3 regions of the Sutcliffiella horikoshii genome follow, and region 3 is predicted to be linked to each of the others. Evidence: riboswitches for the same ligand, from Rfam matches in the RefSeq annotation. Region 3 holds a riboswitch; each other region holds the start of a gene.

Region 1 (7,247 bases), 600 kb from region 3:
GCGTTAGGGGTAGACCGTTATTTTGAAGAATTGGTGCGGGCGCTTAAGGAAATTAACGCAACTGAATATGCTTTAATAGAAGAAAAGTATGGCCTGCAGATGTGGAAGCTTTACCAAGCATTAGAAGCTGGTGAGATACCTGAGGAGGAGTTCTATACTGTTATCGAGAATGCCGACAGCGAATATTGGCAGCTTGACGGTAAATTAGGGGAAGTTTTAGAGGTTTATTTTGTGAAGGTGTATAAGGAATTGGGCTGAGGGGACAGGCACGCCGACCCACGTTTTTGTAATTAAGGGGGGATTTTCATTAAATACTTTTGGATGCTAGTTTCGTTAATTCATATGCCGTTTCTGTTTCACTACTATGAAATTTCGCAGTATCCGGAGAAAACTAATTTTTTGTTCTTAGGGACACTTTTTTTTGCTGGATTGGTTGGTTTCTTATCTATGAAAGTTAAGGTCCGCTTTATTATTTTAGTAAACTTCATTACTACTATTGTTTCCGTTTGGTTGGGGGCGGCGTTTATCACTCCTCCAAATGGGTCTTGGTTTAACCCTATTGGGATGAATTACGCGATTGTATTGACTGGAGTTGTTATTTTAGTGGTAGTGTTTATATTTCGTTCTGTTTTTAAGGTGGTTCTATCGAGGGAGTAGAGAGGCCGGTCTATGAGTTACACGTAGGCAGTGGCGAAGGTAAATTCCTTCGCCACTGTTTTTTAGTTGCTGTCTAATTGTCCAATATACTTTTGAGCTAGTTTTTTCGCTTCTTCTATACCCTCTTCTGTTAGATATACGGATTTCGAACGGTTTCCGCCATGAAGAAAATCCTGTTCGCTTAATTGGTTTAATATATCGAAATCGTATCCTTTCCAACTTCGTCGCATTTCTCCTGGAATATTCTTTTCTTCCCATGATGTTAGGTACAGTAATAAAAGTGTTAACTCCTTGATTCTTTCTTCCATAACTAATCAAATCCTTTTTATTTTTATAACTTAATTGTATCCTTTTTCGAATTGTTGATAAACTATCCTCTCTCTCCATAATGGTCAGTAACGGTACCTATCCCGTTACCGCCACGACTCCGACTCCCCCAAAAATGGGTCGAGGAACCTGTCCCCACAACCTATTTTGTAAAGCATGCTTGACATTTCACCAAATGTAAAGTACGCTTTACTTACAACCGATTGTAAAGCTAGCTTTACAAAAATAATTGAGGTGTGGAAAAGTTGAAAAATCGGATTAAAGATCTGCGCAAAGCTGCGAAGATGACCCAAGAGGACCTAGCCGTAAAGGTAGGCGTCTCGAGACAGTCCATCATTGCGATTGAATCGGGAAAGTACAATCCATCACTTGAACTAGCATATAACATTTCAAAGGTATTCGATTGCATCATTGAAGAGGTCTTTATTTTAGAAGAAGGGGGAGAAGAATAATGGAGGTACAAATTGGTGGGTTGGTAGGATTATATGGAGGAGCTGTGATAGGTATATTAGCTTGGTGGTTTGGCCGCCGTATGGCCAAAAAGCAGCGTGGATTGGATGAACTGCATGACCATATTTGGCAAAAGGCCCGGTCCATTTCTTGGTTCTTCACCCTTGCTTCCATTTATTTATTATTTACGTTGATCATGTTCGGTATGGAGTTAAGGCCCGCCATCGTTCTTGCTGTCATTATGGTTGTTCACATGACGAGCTGGGGATTTACAGGCATGATCTTGTCCATCAATATGAATATGTCGGAGCCGTTGAAGCCCTCTAAAGTCAAATTCGGTATTTTCATTGTGGCCTTGTCCGTTATTTGTTTTGGAATCCTATCTATTACTACCGGCAACTGGTGGTTCCTGCTTGCCAGCGTTCCACCAAACACCATTGGGATTATATTTGCATTGACACCGGACAAAAGCAGTGAAGATTTTTGATGAAAAAGCAATAGTTCTTTGTAGGACATCTATGAAAATGACCATTAAAACCGTGGGGTTCTAATGGTCATTTTATTATTGCTTCATCTACCTTCAAGCTCTCCGCAGCCTAAAGTAATACATCCAAGTCTTTGTGATGAATGTACCGAACACGAGAATACAAAGGAAAAACATAATGGTATTGGTATCATGTAACGTCCACGCCTCTTCTTTTCGAAACAGAAAGCCTATGTTTATGCTGGCGATGAACATATACATTAGAACCATCGGTAGGAAGATCACGGTATAAGAGAAGGCGACTTTCTTTGCTTGCTTGAGCTTGTGCGTTTTGTCGCTGTACAAGGCTGGTGGTGTTTCGCCTTCTTCGTATTCCTTGCTCCAGATGGTCCATTTTTGGATGGCACCCTTGGAGCTGAATATATCCTTCCAACCTGCTTGTCTATGAATCTCGAAATAACTATCATTCGATAGATTTTGGTAGTCTGCGCTGTATTTGATATGTTGTGGCTCGCCTTCTCGGAAATAGAAGGTGGTGCCAAGTTTGCTGACGCGGTGGAGGCGATTTCCTTCTGCTGCGTGTTGCTCTAGCCACTTTTCCAGTTTATCAGGCGAGTACATCCAGCCGAATTTGCGGCGTTTAATGATTAGTCCATCTCGTTTTAGTTGTTTTTCTTCTGCTTTCGTAAGGTTTTTCTTATCTAGGGTGTGTTGGGACGAATATGTTGTTTGGTTCTCTTGTGACAGGGATTTGTTTGTTTTCTTTATTTTCCAAACAGAGTAGATCATAAAAAAGTAGAAAGCGGTACTTAGGGCTGAGCCGGTGTAGGTGATGATCCAGAGTGGACTTTCCACTACTTCCACGTTTCCGTCACTTGCAAAAAAGACGGTGGAGAAGAGGGCTATGTTTACCAGCATTGCACCGGTTATGTAGATGAGTATGGCCATGAATGCATAAAAGATATAGTTGTTTCGTTTGATGATGGCGTCGCGACTTGTGGAAGTAGTCACTTCTGCCTGCGGTTTCTCGTTTGCGATCACATACCACTTGCCACTTTGGGTGACTTTTTCCCAGCCGTCATTGCGCATGGTGTTGGAAAGGGTTGCGGGTTTTATTTTGTCGTAGCCGATTCGGTAGGTTACGTCTTTTGGGTTGCCCTTTTCGAAAGTGAAGCGGCGTTTGAAGCGGTTAAGCTGTGTTAGGTGATAGCCTGCTTTTGCCTGGTCGGTAAGCAATTGTTCGGTTTTCTGTACATCGTAGCTCCATAATGGTTTGATGATTGTTTTCATAGGAATTCCCCCTCGTACTTCAATGCGTTTCCGTGAAGCTCCTTCAATCGCTCGATTTCTGCGGTAATCAGCTCTTTGCCGCTATCGGTGATTTCGTACACCGTTTTCCGCTCGGCATCCGCAAACACGGTGATAACTCCATCCTTTTGCATTTTCGTCAGCGTTCCGTAAATGGTTCCAGAGCCCAGGCGGATACGACCGTTAGAGATTTCTTCGACGTGTTTGATGATTCCATAGCCATGGCGCGGTTCTGTCAATGACAGCAATATGTAGAATGCGGTTTCAGTCATGGGTATGTATTTTTTTATGATTTTGGATAGATCCAATATGGTCACCTCTATCTTTCAAGTGTGTCGCGTTGTGACATATGTCGTAGTTTGACTATATCACGGTGCGACATATTTATGCAAGGGGATTTTGGGTGGAGGGGACAGGCACGGTGGCCCAGTTTTTAGTGGTTTAGCTTTTGTGGATAGCTAGAAGATATTTTAAAATAGCATGCAAAAATGGTTGAGGTTTGTCGAATGGTTTTTAGAACTTTTGTTACAATGATGAATTTCAGTTTCTACAAACGTTTGTTTAATTTTTATTATTCTATGAAAGTACTAAAAAATAAAAAAATGCAGGTAATCATTATGATCACCTGCATTTTTCAAACCTCTCTCATTCAAAAAATTATACTAGCCGGTCATAGGACCTTTACTGTACCCTAATGTTACTAAACTATCTACTAAACTCTAACCCGATCCAAAGCAACAGGCCACTTTTCCTGCGTATAAGCCATTGTCCAAAATTGGTGTTCTAATTGTGTGCTCGTTATAAAATGGTCTCGCATACGTTGTTTTTCTTCTTCACCTGCTGTTGATGCACAAGCATCAATTTTGTCCATGAACACTTGTGTGATCGAAGTCACTTCCTCGTTTCCGTAAAACATGATCCATTCATAAAAAGGATGATCAGGTGTTGGCTTCACTTCTTGAATAAGCTTTTTCCCAATTTCCCAATATGTCCAAGGGCAAGGGGCAAGGGCAGCAAGTGTTTCGCCTAGTGTCCCGTTTGCTGCCGCTTCCATCATATGCCGTGTATAGTGGTGGGCAGTCGGAGCAAGTGGTGCTTTTTGTAATTCCTCATAACGCACGCCAGCTACTTCACAAAAATTATTGTGTGGATGCACCTCAGAATTTAACACAAACCCTATTTGTTGTTGAAAAAATGCCATATCTTCCCGGTCGGTGCATTTAGAAACAGCCAGACCATAAATTCTGCAAAAAGTTGATAGATACTCAAAATCTTGCTCTACATAATGAATAAGTGCCTCTTTTGGTACATTTCCTCCCCCGATCCCTTTTACAAACGGATGTTCAAAAATCGCCTGAAAAATGGGATCTGCCTCTCTTCGTAACTGCTCTGAAAACTTCATGTCGTATTCCTCCTCAAAATTAATTAGGAGAATACCCACCTTTTCCCAAAGAAGAAGCAAGCCTAGCTATTTTAACGAAAAAAGCTCCTCTTCCATGGGAAAGAGGAGCATGAGAATATGTACGTACTAAACTCAATGCACCACTTTCCTCCGCTGGTATCACCCAGATCAGGTTCAAAGGGTCCGTCGCGTAAAGCTCCGTCTCAGCCTATTGGCTCCCCTAGTGGATATTCTATATGAATATATTACAATATATAGTTATTTATTCCAAGCGTTTTATATTTTGAAGACAGGGACCTTGAACTAAGTCGGTCGAAGTACCAGCTGCTACTTGACCCTTAATCAACTTGTCCTTTACGAGGGGTACATTATATTGCCCCCTCGCTTTAACGGACCCAATCATGGCTTCAAAATCACCTTAATACAGTCATCTTCTTTTTTGTTAAATATGTCGTATCCATGCGCTGCCTCATCCAAGGACATTTTATGTGTAATGATTTTGGTCGGATCAAGTTTCCCACTCTTAATTTGATCATACAGGTGTGGCATAAAATGACGAGCTGGGGCCTGTCCCATTCTTATATTGATGTTCCTGGTGAAAAACGGTCCTAGCGGGAACATATTGTACAATCCGCCATACACACCTGTAATCTGTAACGTACCTGCTTTTCGCACGGCTTTGGTGGCAATTTGGATCGGGCCAAGTGTTCCGCCTTGAAGTTTCATTTTTTGCTCGACCCATTCTAGCGGGGACTTTTTCCCGTCCATCCCGACGCAGTCGATGACAACGTCGGCTCCGCCTTTTGTCACTTCCTTGAGGGTTTCGCCCATGTCGTCATATTTGGTGAAATCGAAGACTTCTGTTTGCATGTGTTGCTTGGAGTGCTGTAGCCTGTTGCCAATGTAATCGACGGCGATGACTCGTTTGGCACCTTTTTGCCAGGCGAATTGCTGGGCCATGAGTCCTACAGGTCCGCAGCCTAGGACAATGACCGTGTCTCCCTCTTTCACACCTGCATTCACCACGCTCCAGTAGGCAGTTGGCAAGACGTCCGATAAGAGGAGGAGTGATTCATCCTCCAGCTCGCAGTCCTCCGGGATGACAAATGGGGTAAAGTTGCCAAACGGGACGCGCAGGTATTCTGCCTGTCCGCCAGGATGATTTCCGAATTTTTCGGAGTAGCCGAAATATCCTCCGGAGTCATAGTGCGGGTTGGAGTTATCACATTGACTTTCCAGCTCGTGTTCGCAGTAATGGCATCTTCCGCAAGCGACGGTAAATGGGATGACAACGCGGTCACCCTTTTTCACCTTTGTCACGTCCGGTCCCACTTCCTCCACAATCCCCATTGGTTCGTGCCCGATGATATAGCCGATCGGTAATGGGAAATTCCCTTGGTATAGATGAAGATCCGATCCACAGATGGCAGTCGAAGTTATCCTGATAATGACGTCTTCACGGTCCTGAATTTTTGGTGCTTCTACTTTTTTTACCACTACTGTGTTTTTCCCTTGGTAGGTGACTGCTTTCATGATGTTCTCCTTTTGTTATACATATTTTCCGTAGTCCGGAATAGCGATTGATTCAAAATTTTGTACAAGTTTAGTGAGTCCTTGGGCCAGTTCCTCACCTTCCATGGCCGGCCCATGACCAGTGACGGCAACTTGCGGCTTTAACGCTTCCATTTTTTTCACTGATTCCCATGCCGCGTGCCAATCCGTTGTAAAATACCGCGGCGGCCCGCAGACTTCCTGTTGTTGGACAAGCACTTTATACAGCGAGTCCTGCCTTACTGTGACAAACGCATCCCCTGCGATGAGGGTGCGGTCTGACTCGCGAAACAGAGAGACATGTCCCGGCGAGTGACCTGGCGTGTGAATCCAGCGCCAGCCTTCCATACCCGGTACAGTACCGTCAGCAGGGAGTGCATGGACATGCCCGCTGAGATCGGTTGTTTCGTTGGGAAAATAGGAGGACACTTTCGCAACGAGGCCCCCTTCTACACTCGGATCCGGCTCAGGATAATCGCTTTTTCCGGTCAGGTACGGAAGCTCCAGCTCATGCGCATACACCGGAACCTCCCAATGCCGCACCAGCTCCACCGACGCCCCGACATGATCAAAATGACCGTGCGTCAAAATGATTGCTTTCGGGCGGGCACCTTTCCCTAAATGGTTCTCCACCACAGAAAGAATCTCTCTTGCGGACTTCGGCATTCCTGTATCAATCAACACCCAGTCCTCCGAGTTTCCGTAGATGCAAATATTCACCACTTGGTTCGTGTAGTAATACAAATCCAAGGTGACATGTTTCCCACTATGTGCCGAAATCGAGGTCACCGGGATAAATTTATTGTCATCGCTATAGTTCATATCTTGAGACATCTTAAACACTCCTATCCTGTATGTACGTGGATAGTATTTGTTAAGGGGATGGGGGATAAACATTTTTTTTGGAGAGGGGAGTCGAGGGGACAGGCACGATGTCCCATTTTTCTTTAAGTACTGGAACTTTACTCCATTCTAAACGTAATAGAGATATACCGATGTGAAGTTACTTAGGAGGTGGGGGAATGAATTATTACTATAGTGTGGCTTTTACGATTATTCTTTTAATCC
Region 2 (7,247 bases), 2.0 Mb from region 3:
AGGAACGGTACTTGTTGAAGCATTATCGATGGGGGTTGATATGGATGGAAGAGACATTAACCCGCTTGTGGTAGACGGTTCAAAGGAAAATATTGAACATTTCGGCCTAAAAGGTAATGTCACGCTAGGACCAATCTCGGAAGTAAAGGATAACTATGATGTGGCAGTTATCGATATGCCGTACAATCTTTATACCCATGCCACTCCGGAAGACCAATTATCCATTTTGAAGCATGCACGCCGCTTCGCAAAGAAAGTCGTCGTCATCACCATCGAGACGATGGATGACATGGTGCAGGAAGCTGGTTTCACCATAATTGATCGCTGTGAAACCCAAAAGGGCTATTTTACAAGAGAGATATTAGTATGTGAATGAAAGTTGAAAAGAGACCACTAAACGGGTCTCTTTTTTGTGAATTTAATATCCTATTCTAGACCAATCAAACAAATCACCAGGGTCGCTTTTACGGACAGGAGCATATTCGTCATGACCAATGATATGTTCCCGGTCGTTCTTGATTAAAGGATTACGTTTTAATATATCATCCAATAACTCCTTCAATGAAGCATACTGAGCATCCGTGTACCCGATATCGGCAGGAGAAATGGAATCATATACATCAGCTGGCATGATTGAAAGCATCTCTTCCCTAGTCCCCACAGCCAACAACTCTATCCCAATTGAATAGTCATTCAAACCACTCTTATACTCTTGATAGTTTAAGAGATGCCCTTTTCCGGCATGAAAGGCTGCACGTTCTTCCGGGACCAAAAGGTAGATTTCTCCTTCCCTGTCTATCAAATAATGAGCAGAAACCTCATACTCTTCAAAAAGTGCGTAGACTTCCTCGATATCATAAGGGTTCTGTGGATCACGGAGCGCATTGTTTGTAAAATGCAGCATGACGTGAGTGATCGGGGCACCTCGTACTCTTGAATTTTTCTTGGGGAGGAGCCATTCTCTCATATCTAAGCTTGATGGTTCGGGTGGAACCACGACCATAGGTTCTGTTATAGGGGGGATCTGATCTAGGTGTCTTTCTGTTTGAACAGTCGGTTTTGAACACCCGATTAATAAACATATAGAAATTAATAGATAGATAGGTTTGAACATCTTTTCTCCTCTTTATGCAAGCTTCTCTTACAATAATTCTTTTTGGAGCCTCGAAATCCTCCTTTTTCGTTTAATTGGTTAAAGAAAGGGTATTCTAAAAAACAAACTGATAAAGGAGGAGTTTAAGATGCCTTATGATTCTCTAAAGGAACTACCGGATGGAGTGAGGGATAATCTTCCTAAACATGCCCAGGAAATCTACAAGGAAGCATTCAATTCAGCCTCAGATCAGTATGATAAAGAAGAAACGGCACATAAAGTGGCATGGAGTGCAGTCAAGGAAAAGTACAAGAAAAATGATAATGATAACTGGGAGAAGAAATAGATTTCGAGATAATCCTTGTCAATTTTTATTAATAGGCATTTAGTTAACTTAAATCAGATTTGAAATCAATAAGAAAAAGGCTGTTAAAAAGATCAATTCCGATCTTTTTAACAGCCACTTTTAATATGGAGCGGATGGGATTCGAACCCACGACCCCTTCGCTGCCAGCGAAGTATTCTCCCACTGAACTACCGCCCCGGTGAGAATGAATTTATTTTATCAAAAATTCTTTCTTTTGCAAACGTTTTTTTTATAAAGTCTTAATCCAAGTTTTCTACTTCTGCTTGAATCACACCTGTAAGTGATTTTAGCTCATAATATACATCTGTCGTATATACGCTTTTCTTCGTGGTGATGATGCAATTAAGCACGATATCATCTTTTTCCTCTTTAACCTTCACTCGTTTTATAGAAAGATTTTTGTGATGAATCTCTTTCATGACCATAGTCAGGTCAATATCTTTTTCGATAAAGATTTTTACTTTTATTTCTTTTTCCTTCAATTTCTTTGGCCCTATCTTATCAAATAGGGAAGGGATTATTTTCACACCAAGAATGATGAAAATGACACCAAAAGCTCCTTCAATAAAAAATCCTGCACCAATAGTAATTCCAAGTGCAGCGGATGCCAATACTAGGGCAGCTGTTGTCAGTCCTGAAATAGCCTCGTTACTTCTTCTTAAAATTACTCCTGCTCCTAAAAATCCAATACCGCTAATAACATATGAAGGAATTCGTCCAGGATCCATCGGTCTTGAGTATTCCTTAGAATAGAGAAAAGCAGATTCATAAGAAACGATGGTTAGAAGACATGCCATCACGGAGACGATTACGCAGGTTTTCAGTCCGAGTGGTTTTCCTTTTAATTCGCGTTCTAACCCTATTATTATTCCAGCTATTGAAGCAAAAACAAGTTTTACAATAAAATCGTATTCATCAAAATATTCCATGAACAATTCCATAAGGCCCCTCCTGTAACTAGAAAAGATATGATATTCTATATAAAAATAGTTATTAGTAAATTATAACAATATTCTGTAAAATTAGAAAGTTATTAAAAAATACTAACAGTTTGGGTGAAGGCAAATGAATAAGTGGTTTAATCCATACGTGGCTCTCGCGGTGGGAGTAGTTACTGTATCCACATCCGCCATTTTCGTGAAATTAGCGGATGCCCCTGCTGGAGTGGTAGCCTTCTACCGGTTGTTTTTCTCCGTAATACTACTACTACCCATATTTCTATATAAATATGTTGGGGAATTAAAGGATATTTCGAAGAGGGATTGGCTCTTCTCTGCGTTGGCAGGTGTATTCTTGGCGTTTCATTTTATTCTATGGTTTGAATCCTTAAACTATACCAGTGTAGCAAGTTCAACAGTGCTCGTAACCCTCCAGCCTTTATTTGCGTTTATTGGAACTTATTTGTTTTTCCAAGAAAGGCTCAGCACAAAAGCTATTGTAAGCGGATTGATGGCAATAGCCGGTAGTGTAATCATCAGTTGGGGTGATTTTCAGATTAGCGGAATGGCTTTATTTGGAGATGTATTGGCATTGGTGGCCTGTGCGCTTGTGACAGCATATCTGTTGTTCGGACAAGATGTCAGAAAAAGGCTGTCTTTAATAACTTATACATTTATTGTTTATGGGATTTGTTGCATTACTTTGCTTTTCTATGTACTAGTAACTGGGGAGTCTCTAACAGGATATTCTTCCACAGATTGGTTTTGGTTCTTAATGCTTGCAATCATTCCAACATTACTGGGCCACTCTTTTTTCAATTGGGCTGTTAAATATATCAGCACCAATGTCATTTCCATGAGCATTTTATTTGAACCGATTGGTGCAGCAGTACTCGCTTATTTTGTATTAAACGAAATGGTAACATGGACCCAATTCACAGGAGGATTGCTTGTGATGCTCAGTGTTGGTTATTTCTTAAGAGATAATCGTAAAAAAAATGAAAACTAAAAGCCGACACATTGTCGGCTTTATCTATTATATGTATAAATCATTGGAGTCTGGTGGCCATCATTGCAAAAAAGATGCCTAGTGAAAGGCTCACAATGAACCCTTCTCCGCGTACATTTCCTTCTTCATCACTTATACGCAACCCCTCAAAATATGCAAACAGTAATAAGCCAATTGAAGTCAGTAATGCTACAATAAATGCTGCGTATTTTACAAGATCCATATCTTATCCTCCTGTTTCACTTATTACTAGATTGTATGAGGGACTTTAATAGAACATTCTAGTAAATTTCTCGTAAAAAAAAGCTGGCCGTAGAGGCCAGCTTAAGCAACGGAATTATTAAAGGTAAATATTCGAGGGACTGTTTTAATCAAGAGTACCGTCACGATTGTGGCTATTACAAAACTCGGTAACATAAATGAGCCGTTATAAAGCAACGAATATAGCCATACTGGTTGCCCTTCTGGTGCCAGATAGTCAAAGTAGATTATTCCAGCAGTATAATGAGCCAAGAATCTTAGAAGGCAACCTATAAAAGAGGCAATACTTACATACATCACAAGCTTTTTTATCTCATCTCTCTTAGCGGATGTCGCAACTTGACTCGCTACAACTCCTGCAAAACCTAGAGAAGTAAATGCCACTATATAATCCAGAAAAATTTGAACTGGATCGATTCCCCAGAAGGTACCTGTTACTATCTGAAGTAGACCAAGAATAAAACCAGATAATATTCCGCCTTTTATTCCCCAGCGAAAGGCCATGATAAATACCGGTACCATTGAGATAGTTATTGCGCCACCTTGTGGCCATATCTGTAAAGATAAAACCCCGGCCAATAAGTCAAGTAAGTAAGCAAGAGCTCCAAAAATAGCAACTTCAACTAGAAATAATGTGTTATTCTTCTTCATGAATATCCCCCTTAACATAAAAAAAGCAATAAAGGAGGCCCTTTATTGCTTAAATGAAATAAGTAATAAATCCGCCACATCCCTACGATAGTACTAACTAACAGGTTCAAAGGGTCAGAACATCAAGTTCACTCTCAGCCGTTAAGGCCCCCCTCGTGGAAAAGAATTCAATTGTCTTCCTTCATCATACATAACCCACAAGAAAACGACAAGTTTTTTCAAAAGCAAACTATAATAGAAGAAGTAAGTTGTGTATATTCCATTAACAGAACCTCTATCAAAAATATTGAAAAAAAGTATTGCAATATAGTTGTAGAGGTGGTATATTTAATTTCGTCGCTGCGAGGGCAGTGATGAGATGTGAAAATGCTACTTCAAAAAAACAAAAAACAGCTTGACTTTAAAACGACAAGTTGTTATGATTAGGAAGTCGCTTTTGAGCGAATCTTGTAAGAAAATGATCTTTGAAAACTAAACAAAACAACAGCGTCATAACGTCGGTTCTACGGAACTGGCAAAATGATTTAAGTAACACAAGCTAGCAAATTTTGAGCAAAAGCTCAGACTCTTTATTGGAGAGTTTGATCCTGGCTCAGGACGAACGCTGGCGGCGTGCCTAATACATGCAAGTCGAGCGGACCTTTCAAAAGCTTGCTTTTGAAAGGTCAGCGGCGGACGGGTGAGTAACACGTGGGCAACCTGCCTGTAAGACTGGGATAACTTCGGGAAACCGGAGCTAATACCGGATAATATAAGGAACCTCCTGGTTCTTTATTGAAAGATGGTTTCGGCTATCACTTACAGATGGGCCCGCGGCGCATTAGCTAGTTGGTGAGGTAACGGCTCACCAAGGCAACGATGCGTAGCCGACCTGAGAGGGTGATCGGCCACACTGGGACTGAGACACGGCCCAGACTCCTACGGGAGGCAGCAGTAGGGAATCTTCCACAATGGACGAAAGTCTGATGGAGCAACGCCGCGTGAGCGATGAAGGCCTTCGGGTCGTAAAGCTCTGTTGTTAGGGAAGAACAAGTGCGAGAGTAACTGCTCGCACCTTGACGGTACCTAACCAGAAAGCCACGGCTAACTACGTGCCAGCAGCCGCGGTAATACGTAGGTGGCAAGCGTTGTCCGGAATTATTGGGCGTAAAGCGCGCGCAGGTGGTCCTTTAAGTCTGATGTGAAAGCCCACGGCTCAACCGTGGAGGGTCATTGGAAACTGGGGGACTTGAGTGCAGAAGAGGAAAGTGGAATTCCAAGTGTAGCGGTGAAATGCGTAGAGATTTGGAGGAACACCAGTGGCGAAGGCGACTTTCTGGTCTGTAACTGACACTGAGGCGCGAAAGCGTGGGGAGCAAACAGGATTAGATACCCTGGTAGTCCACGCCGTAAACGATGAGTGCTAAGTGTTAGAGGGTTTCCGCCCTTTAGTGCTGCAGCTAACGCATTAAGCACTCCGCCTGGGGAGTACGGTCGCAAGACTGAAACTCAAAGGAATTGACGGGGGCCCGCACAAGCGGTGGAGCATGTGGTTTAATTCGAAGCAACGCGAAGAACCTTACCAGGTCTTGACATCCTCTGACACTCCTAGAGATAGGACGTTCCCCTTCGGGGGACAGAGTGACAGGTGGTGCATGGTTGTCGTCAGCTCGTGTCGTGAGATGTTGGGTTAAGTCCCGCAACGAGCGCAACCCTTGATCTTAGTTGCCAGCATTCAGTTGGGCACTCTAAGGTGACTGCCGGTGACAAACCGGAGGAAGGTGGGGATGACGTCAAATCATCATGCCCCTTATGACCTGGGCTACACACGTGCTACAATGGACGGTACAAAGGGCAGCAAAACCGCGAGGTCGAGCCAATCCCATAAAACCGTTCTCAGTTCGGATTGCAGGCTGCAACTCGCCTGCATGAAGCCGGAATCGCTAGTAATCGCGGATCAGCATGCCGCGGTGAATACGTTCCCGGGCCTTGTACACACCGCCCGTCACACCACGAGAGTTTGTAACACCCGAAGTCGGTGGGGTAACCTTTTGGAGCCAGCCGCCTAAGGTGGGACAGATGATTGGGGTGAAGTCGTAACAAGGTAGCCGTATCGGAAGGTGCGGCTGGATCACCTCCTTTCTAAGGAATGTACGCTTGTTGTTTTGTTTAGTTTTGAGAGAGCATTCTCTCAAAAATGACAGTTCTTATGAATTGTCGCAGATAAATCATTCGATTTATCTCTGTTGTTCCTTGAAAACTAGATAATGTAACTAATATCAAGATATTCACAAAATATCGTTCATCTTAGTAATTTTCTTTATAGATATCATCGCTGATATCGACACATGACCATATTGGTCAACGGTTAAGTTATTAAGGGCGCACGGTGGATGCCTTGGCACTAGGAGCCGATGAAGGACGGGACTAACACCGATATGCTTCGGGGAGCTGTAAGTAAGCTTTGATCCGGAGATTTCCGAATGGGGAAACCCACTGCTCGTAATGGAGCAGTATCCTTATCTGAATACATAGGGTATGGAAGGCAGACCCGGGGAACTGAAACATCTTAGTACCCGGAGGAAGAGAAAGCAAACGCGATTTCCTGAGTAGCGGCGAGCGAAACGGAATTAGCCCAAACCAAGAGGCTTGCCTCTTGGGGTTGTAGGACACTCAACATGGAGTTACAAAGGAACGGGGTAAATGAAGCGATCTGGAAAGGTCCGTCATAGAAGGTAAAAACCCTGTAGTTGAAACTTCGTTCCCTCCTGAGTGGATCCTGAGTACGGCGGGACACGAGAAATCCCGTCGGAAGCAGGGAGGACCATCTCCCAAGGCTAAATACTCCCTAGTGACCGATAGTGAACCAGTACCGTGAGGGAAAGGTGAAAAGCACCCCGGAAGGGGAGTGAAATAGATCCTGAAACCGTGTGCCTACAAGTAGTTAGA
Region 3 (7,247 bases):
TATCATGCATCCATGATTTATTTTTATAAAGCTCCAACTGCATCCTTTTCTCCCCTGCCTCTTAATCTCTCCTTACTCCTCATATCAATAAGGTTTCCATCCTTTACTGTCCAAATGGTGTCAGCAAACTCGGTAACAATGTTCTCATCATGTGTAACCATCAAGATAGCGACGCCTGCTTCCTTTAATGCTTCCAACCATTCCAGCATGGCAAATGTGTTTCTACTGTCCTGGCCAAATGTCGGTTCATCCAATAGAAGAATACTCGGCTGATGGATGACAGCAGCCGCTACGCTCAGCCTGCGCTTTTGGCCAACGGATAATTGGTATGGATGGTGATGACGCACGTGGTCCAATTGGAAAAGTCTCAGCATTTCCTCTACCTTTTCCAATACCAATCCTTCGTCCATTTTCTTTAGGCGCAGTGTATAAGCAACTTCCGCTTCCACAGATTTGGTTACAAATTGGAATTCAGGGTTCTGGAAAACGAAAGTTACCTTGTCAGTGGGGATATTTATGACCTTTTCCCCATTAATTTCGAGGGTTCCTTCTGTCTTTAACAACTTCATTAACGATTCCAGCAATGTGCTTTTTCCAGCCCCATTTTCCCCTACCACGGAAATCCATTCTCCCTTACGAATTTCCGCTTCCTCCACATAAATCTTTTTCTCTTTCCCACGAAAGCCTGAATAACCGTTTACTTTTAACACCGTTTCAGCCTCCATGTTAAGCATGGAGAAGGGTTTTCTGTTTTTCAAATAATTCTCCCAAGCACCTGGGTACCATATTCCATATTGGTTTAAATGAGAAAGCGAGGTTTTAAAGACATCTTGCGTCTTACCATCAGCAATTATATTTCCAGCGTCATCCAACACAATGATCCTTTCCACAAAATCAAGCAGCTGCTCCACTTTATGCTCCACGATGATGACGGTTTTATCATCTGCCACTTTCTTAATGGTATCCCATACTTCCCTGGTACCTTCTGGATCTAATAACGCGGTCGGTTCATCCAAAAAGAGTACATCTGGCTCCATCGCGAGGACAGAAGCAATGGCAAGCCGCTGCTTCATCCCTCCTGAGAGTTGCTGGATTTTCATGTGGAAATTCGGTAAGTCCAACCCCACCAAATCAAGGGCTTCTACAATCCGTCTTCCCATCTTCTCTCTTGGAACGGCGAGGTTTTCCAGTAAAAACGCAAGTTCTTCATCCACATAGGGCATACAAAACTGTGCATCCGGGTCTTGGAAGACATATCCCCATGAATTGGGCAAAAGCTGCTCTTTCACAATCATCGGCACTTCCACCACTTTGGGAATGAGTCCTGCCAACACTTGAATAAGAGTCGATTTCCCGCTTCCGGAGGGGCCAAGGATCAATACCTTTTCCCCTTTTCTAATCTCGAAGGATAAGTCTTCAAAGATTTTATCGCCACCTGGATATTTCAGTCTTAAATGGTCTAATCGTATGATTGTTTCCATTCTCTTACCTCCTATTGCCTTAAGGAGTCATAATCCTCCTTGCTCACCGGTCTTAAAAGACTTGTGACTCCCGTTGCCTCTAGCGCTTTTACCAAAACATAAGCAAGTACTCCCGCTAAAAGGACCGCTCCGATCAAACGGAAAGATATTAGCAATGTGACATTCCACCATACATAATCAAACAGGTATCCTCTAAAAAGGTCCAATAGAAGCGAACCTACACCTGCTGCGGCACCTGCAAGAGATGCGACAAGCACATCAAACCGCTTATAGCGGAAAGCCATGAATACCATTTCAGCAAAAAGCCCTTGTACGACACCATATATCAACACCATCAATCCATATTCAGACCCTACCAAGAATTCACCTGATGCGGCTGCCACTTCCGCCAGAAAAGCGACACCGGCTTTTCTGATCAGTAGATAAGCAACCGTTGCAGCAATGAACCACATGCCATATGTCAGCTCTTGAAGCTGCAATCCGAATGGAGCTAGCACGTTATAAACCGGGGCCCAAATTTTATAAACAACCCCAAACACCAATGCAATAATGACCGTCACCAATATATCTGTAAGCTTTAATCCTTTGTTCATATTAATTCCCCCTAAGCCTTCACTGCGGCTTCAGATACCGGCCACTTTTCCAAAGTGTAGGCCATTTCCCAGAAGGAATATTCATACTGACTGCTGATGATGAAATATTCAAGCCTTCTGGCTTTCTCTTCCTCGGTTGCCTTGTCTGCCAATTCATCCAATCTATTGATCTGCTCTTCCACAAGCTCCTTGAACCATTCTCCACCATATGCTGCAATCCATTCTTGATAGATCGGTTCCGCTGGAGTGCAATCTTTTAATCTCTCACCAATTTCATAATATAACCAGTAGCAAGGAAGCAGGGCTGCAATCACTTCTCCCAACCCACCGGTCAATACAGCACGATACATATGGGAAGTATAAGCGTGTGCGGTCGGAGCTGCCTGGAATGCCGCCTTCTCTGCCTCTGTCACCCCAAGGCGTTTTGAAAAATTTTCGTGCAAGGATAATTCCGCTTCATATGTACCTTGTGCATGTGCTGCTAGTCTTGCTGTCGTTTGTAAATCAAAAGCCTTTGCTCCGGCATATGCTTGAACTTTTGCAAAATGGCTTAAATAATAGGCATCCTGCAGTACATAATATTTAAACGACTCCAATGATAAAGTTCCATCTGCTATCCCTTTTACAAATGGGTGATGGAAGCTCGCCTCCCAAATGTAATCCGCTTTCTCTCTTACCAACTGTGAAAATTTCATTCTCCATTCCTCCTAAAAATGTTAGTAAATGCAAAAAACCACCTTCCTCGCTTGCGCAAAGAAGGTGGTGAATACACTAATACAGCTGAACTTTTAAATGAAAAGTGTCTCGACCCCACTTCCCTACGCTGGTGTTAACCAGATCAGGTTCTAAGAGTCTTGAAGTCACACTTCAATCTCAGCCTTATAAAGGCACCCCTAGTGGTAGATTCGTATATAGTTGTCGGAAAGCAATTTCTGATACCTATGTTAATTTGCTTTTTCTATTTTGTCAAAGAATAATTTTACACAGAAGCGGAATTTTCCAATCCTTCCGCTGACTCTTCCTCTTCTGTAGCGTGTTTAGGCAAGGTGAACATATAGAAAACCCCAACAAACAATAAGCAGCCGCCTACAAGAAGGTGAAGCCCTTCCACTGAAAGGATTTTTTGAAAAGTCAACGCAATGACTCCGAGAGTAATAGACTGAGACAACATCATCAATGGCGTAATCCAGCCCTGTACCCTGCCCATCATTTTAGGATCTACAATCCTAGGCAGCCATCCCCCAATTCCAATGTTGACAAAAGGCAGGCCAAGACCAATTAAAGCAGTGAATGCCAAATAGTAATACATATCCGGGCTATATCCACTAGCCACGACAAAAGCACCAGAGACACCCAAACCAATGATGACCATTTGATATAGTTTCAGCTTCTTCGCCATCATCGAGGCAATAATGCTTCCAATCAAAACCGAGATGCCAAATACTACTCCCATCACCATCATGAACTGCTCGTAGTCTGTTGGAGCAAGTTTGTATTTAAGTATATATGCCGGCATGACGGAAAGCCCCCCGTTTACGATCCCAAAAACAAAGAAACCAATGATAAGGTAGACCAACAAAGGATTTTTTATAATATAAAGCATTCCATCTTTAAAATCATTCGCTACAAACCTGACATTAAGTTGCGTCCATTTGTGTCGGCCATTCGGAAGGACCACCTCTTCTTCCAATTTACAAGCCCTAATTAAAACAGCGCTCACCATATAAGTGACAAAGCATACAAATATAGCACCTTGAAGGCCTACCGTCCAGTAGATAAAAATTCCTAACGCATTGCCAAACAGCATGAACAAACTGCTTGTCATCTGATTTAGTCCTGCTGCCACTGTATATTCATCCTTTGTAAGGATTCCTTGGATGATTGCAGCCTGGGCAGGATGGAAAAATTTCGATACAGCACTTCTTAAGAACAACAACCCGAATACGAGCGGCATCCAATCAATATATATAGCCCCCATAAGTGCCAACGACAAAATGGCACAAATCAGATCACTGTAAACAGCAATCTTCTGTCGATCCATTCTATCTGCTAGTACTCCTACCAGAAAGAAGACAGCAAGTGTAGGCAAAGAATACATTAATTCCGTCAATGCTGCATAAAATGGCTGATCTGAATATCTGTCCAACAAATACAGCATCAGAGCTGCGATACCAACGATACTTCCCATTGTCGACGTAAAAGACGACCAGAACAGCAAACTGTAATTCGGTTTCTTGAATATGGCAATCATATTTTTCATCACTTGTCCTCCACTATTCATTATCTAAAATAAGTTTAACTTCTTTAGAAATTGCCCGTAACCGACTGTCGGTTCTATTTTTCTCGGTCTGGAGATGGAGAACAAGCAACAAAACAATTGCATAACCCAAGTTATCACTGAAATATACATGTAGTTGTGCATAGAAAGATTAAAGGAGGTTTTATATGGACTCATTTGACAAGCAGCGGCATATGGAGGAGCTGAGACAGTTTCAAGATTGGTTTGAATCGAATAAACAAAAAGAGCCCTACCCCTTATACCCTAATTATGGAAAAATAACAAAATATCAAGAAATACCAATCAACTTTCCGGAACAGCGACAGTTACAGCAGCCTGGTTTGGAAAAATATATGGTTCCAAAGCCCATTATTGAAAATCCAAATTATAAGGGCAGTGGAAAGCTGAAGGGAAAGGTTGCACTCATTACTGCCGGGGATAGCGGGATAGGTGCAGCGACAGCGATTTCTTATGCAAAAGAAGGTGCAGATCTAGCCATCTCCTATCTTGATGAACATGAAGATGCGAACCGAACAAAATCTCGGATTGAAGAGCTGGGGCAACGATGTATCCTTATGCCTGGGGATTTAAGAGAGAAGAAACAATGTGTGGCAATTGTAGAACAAACAATCCAAGCTTTCGGAAAGTTGGATATTCTGGTGAATCATGTGGGAATACAATTCCAACAACTAAGTTTGCTTGATATAACCGATGAACAGTTTGACGACACGTTTAAGGTGAATATTTATTCCCATTTCTATACAACCAGAGCTGCATTGCCTTACTTAAAAACCGGCAGTTCCATCATTAATACCGCCTCCGTAGTCGCTTATGCGGGGGAAAAACAGTTGATTGATTATACTGCTACCAAGGCAGCGAATGTCGGGTTTACACGTGCGCTTGCCAATAGTATCGTTGACCAAGGTATCCGCGTAAATGCCGTCGCACCTGGAAGAACTTGGACACCACTAATTCCTGCAAGTTTTTCTTCCGATCAAGTAGCAGTGTTTGGTGCATATAACCCCATGAAGCGGGCAGCTCAACCATTTGAATTAGCCCCCACTTATGTTTATCTCGCATCAGATGACTCCCGATTCGTTACAGGGCAAGTCCTGCATGTAAATGGAGGAGAGTTTACGGCTTCTTGATAGAGGAATAGAGATGTTTCTCTAAACCTCACTTTGATCAAATATTTCTAAGGAGTGAATCCTTTTGAGCTACGAATTTAACCCTGAAGTCAAACTATTGTTAATCAATCAATCGGATACAAAAGTCCAAATGGTTTACCAACCAAATAAATGGCCCATGCCCAAAATTGGACCGCGCCCTCCGTACTACACAGAACCAATATATGAAGCGGAATATCCTGTTATATAGCTCCAGGGACCATAATGAAAGCCCCCTTTATGATTAGGGGGCTTTACCAAAAGTTAAGCTAATAACTTCTCTAATACAGTATTCTCATTTTCGTTTAAAAGGTTCTTCTGAATAATGGCGTCCACCTTTTTATTCATATATCCTTCCAGCAATTCTGCTTCTCCTTTATCTCCAACTAATATTATTTTCTCCCACTGCTTATCCGCTGCCTTTTTATCAAGCTTGCTGCCAAGGCTCTTTACCCACCTCTTCTGATTCGCATTGATGCGATCTTCGTAATGGTCCACCTGGCTCGCCGTTTTAATGGCTCCGCTTCCCATACTAGAACTGTGATGTGATGGACCTTGATGCATTCTCCAATCATCTATTTCCAAATCAAATTCCATCGACTCACTTTCTTCTAACAGGGCAAAAATTGATGTAAGAATTTTGATTTCATTCTGTTGCATAAGAACAAACCCAGTTAAAGGGTATGCCTGATACATTTTTTGAAGCTCATCGAGTACAGGATATTCCTCCCAATAAAAGTTGGTCGGCACAGAGACCTGTAATTCAAAAGTCTCCCATAGTCCGCTATCAGCAGATGCAAAGATGATTAGGCCTCTCGGCATTTTCCGTTCCATACCTTCTACATACTTTTCAACATTCTCACGAATGGAACGCAATCTCTTTAACTCTTCCATACTGCTAGCTTCTATATATTCCTCTAATCGATTGAACCCATTCTTCAATGCTATCTTCCATTCGCCACCTTGCTGGTCTGGATGACTGCGATCGGTGTGCAAATATAAGCTTAGTACCTTGTCTGGTTTAGTAAATCTCATGTTTGAAAGTTTCTCCATCGTCTTATGATAGGTCACAAAATCCCTCCATTAAACTTTTGGTTTAATAGTCTTTATCACAAAATTGAATGGTCTAAACATATAAAAACCACCTTCCTCATTTATTAGGGGAAGGTGGTTACTGTTAGTCATCGTCATCTCGGTCTTTCTTCTTGCCACGCTCTTTCTCTTTTTCTTCCTTTTTCTTATTTTCTTTTTTCTTATTCTCTTCTCTTTTCTTTTCATCTTTCTTCTTTTGCTCTTTTTTGCTTTGCTGCTCTTGCGCCTGCTTTTTCTCTTCCTTCTTCGCAAAATCTTTCTTTTTCTGCAAGCTTGCTGGAAGGTTGAGCGATTCTACCGGCTCTCCTTCAAGTGCTTCACTTACAACCTGTTGGAAGACTTTCGCTGAAGGGCTTCCCGCACCAGAGATGATTGGAAGAACGTTGTCAGCAGATTCTTTATCAAACCCAATCCAGAATGCCCCAACAATTTGGGGAGTGAAACCAACAAACCACTGATTGGAAGTGGCGCCATGGTTATTATCAGCTGTTTGAGTAGAACCTGTTTTTCCGGCAACTTCCCGTCCATCAATGATTGCGTTCTTCCCACTTCCTTCTTCGACAACGCCTTTGAGCATAAAGTTCATTTTTTGAACAGCTTCTTCGGAAAAGACACGTTCCTTTTCTTCCTCAAAAGA

The links. A riboswitch is a leader RNA that binds a small molecule or an ion and turns the genes downstream of it on or off. The one in region 3 is predicted to bind thiamine pyrophosphate.
Region 1: it holds a riboswitch for thiamine pyrophosphate, as region 3 does, so the genes downstream of both, tenA (thiaminase II) here and tenA (thiaminase II) in region 3, are expected to answer to the same signal.
Region 2: it holds a riboswitch for thiamine pyrophosphate, as region 3 does, so the genes downstream of both, thiT (energy-coupled thiamine transporter ThiT) here and tenA (thiaminase II) in region 3, are expected to answer to the same signal.

Annotation. Positions count from the first base shown of each region.
Region 1 is NZ_CP082918.1:546,604-553,850, reverse strand. Features, by position in the region: gene K7887_RS03005 (DMP19 family protein) at 1-258, shown strand, start outside; gene K7887_RS03000 (DUF6429 family protein) at 720-965, opposite strand; gene K7887_RS02995 (helix-turn-helix transcriptional regulator) at 1,230-1,436, shown strand; gene K7887_RS02990 (hypothetical protein) at 1,436-1,921, shown strand; gene K7887_RS02985 (DUF2812 domain-containing protein) at 2,015-3,208, opposite strand; gene K7887_RS02980 (PadR family transcriptional regulator) at 3,205-3,498, opposite strand; gene tenA (thiaminase II) at 3,939-4,628, opposite strand; TPP riboswitch at 4,757-4,860, opposite strand; gene K7887_RS02970 (zinc-dependent alcohol dehydrogenase) at 5,028-6,161, opposite strand; gene K7887_RS02965 (MBL fold metallo-hydrolase) at 6,177-7,013, opposite strand; gene K7887_RS02960 (hypothetical protein) at 7,202-7,247, shown strand, end outside.
Region 2 is NZ_CP082918.1:3,444,641-3,451,887, reverse strand. Features, by position in the region: gene K7887_RS17715 (TRM11 family SAM-dependent methyltransferase) at 1-376, shown strand, start outside; gene K7887_RS17710 (N-acetylmuramoyl-L-alanine amidase) at 419-1,114, opposite strand; gene K7887_RS17705 (ChaB family protein) at 1,242-1,439, shown strand; tRNA gene K7887_RS17700 (tRNA-Ala) at 1,566-1,637, opposite strand; gene K7887_RS17695 (MgtC/SapB family protein) at 1,700-2,401, opposite strand; gene K7887_RS17690 (DMT family transporter) at 2,526-3,407, shown strand; gene K7887_RS17685 (hypothetical protein) at 3,448-3,630, opposite strand; gene thiT (energy-coupled thiamine transporter ThiT) at 3,732-4,319, opposite strand; TPP riboswitch at 4,382-4,483, opposite strand; rRNA gene K7887_RS17675 (16S ribosomal RNA) at 4,889-6,440, shown strand; rRNA gene K7887_RS17670 (23S ribosomal RNA) at 6,665-7,247, shown strand, end outside.
Region 3 is NZ_CP082918.1:1,149,150-1,156,396, reverse strand. Features, by position in the region: gene K7887_RS05985 (energy-coupling factor transporter transmembrane component T family protein) at 1-43, opposite strand, end outside; gene K7887_RS05980 (ABC transporter ATP-binding protein) at 24-1,481, opposite strand; gene K7887_RS05975 (ECF transporter S component) at 1,493-2,074, opposite strand; gene tenA (thiaminase II) at 2,086-2,769, opposite strand; TPP riboswitch at 2,873-2,979, opposite strand; gene K7887_RS05965 (MFS transporter) at 3,054-4,334, opposite strand; gene K7887_RS05960 (SDR family oxidoreductase) at 4,520-5,500, shown strand; gene K7887_RS05955 (VLRF1 family aeRF1-type release factor) at 5,783-6,589, opposite strand; gene K7887_RS05950 (transglycosylase domain-containing protein) at 6,696-7,247, opposite strand, start outside.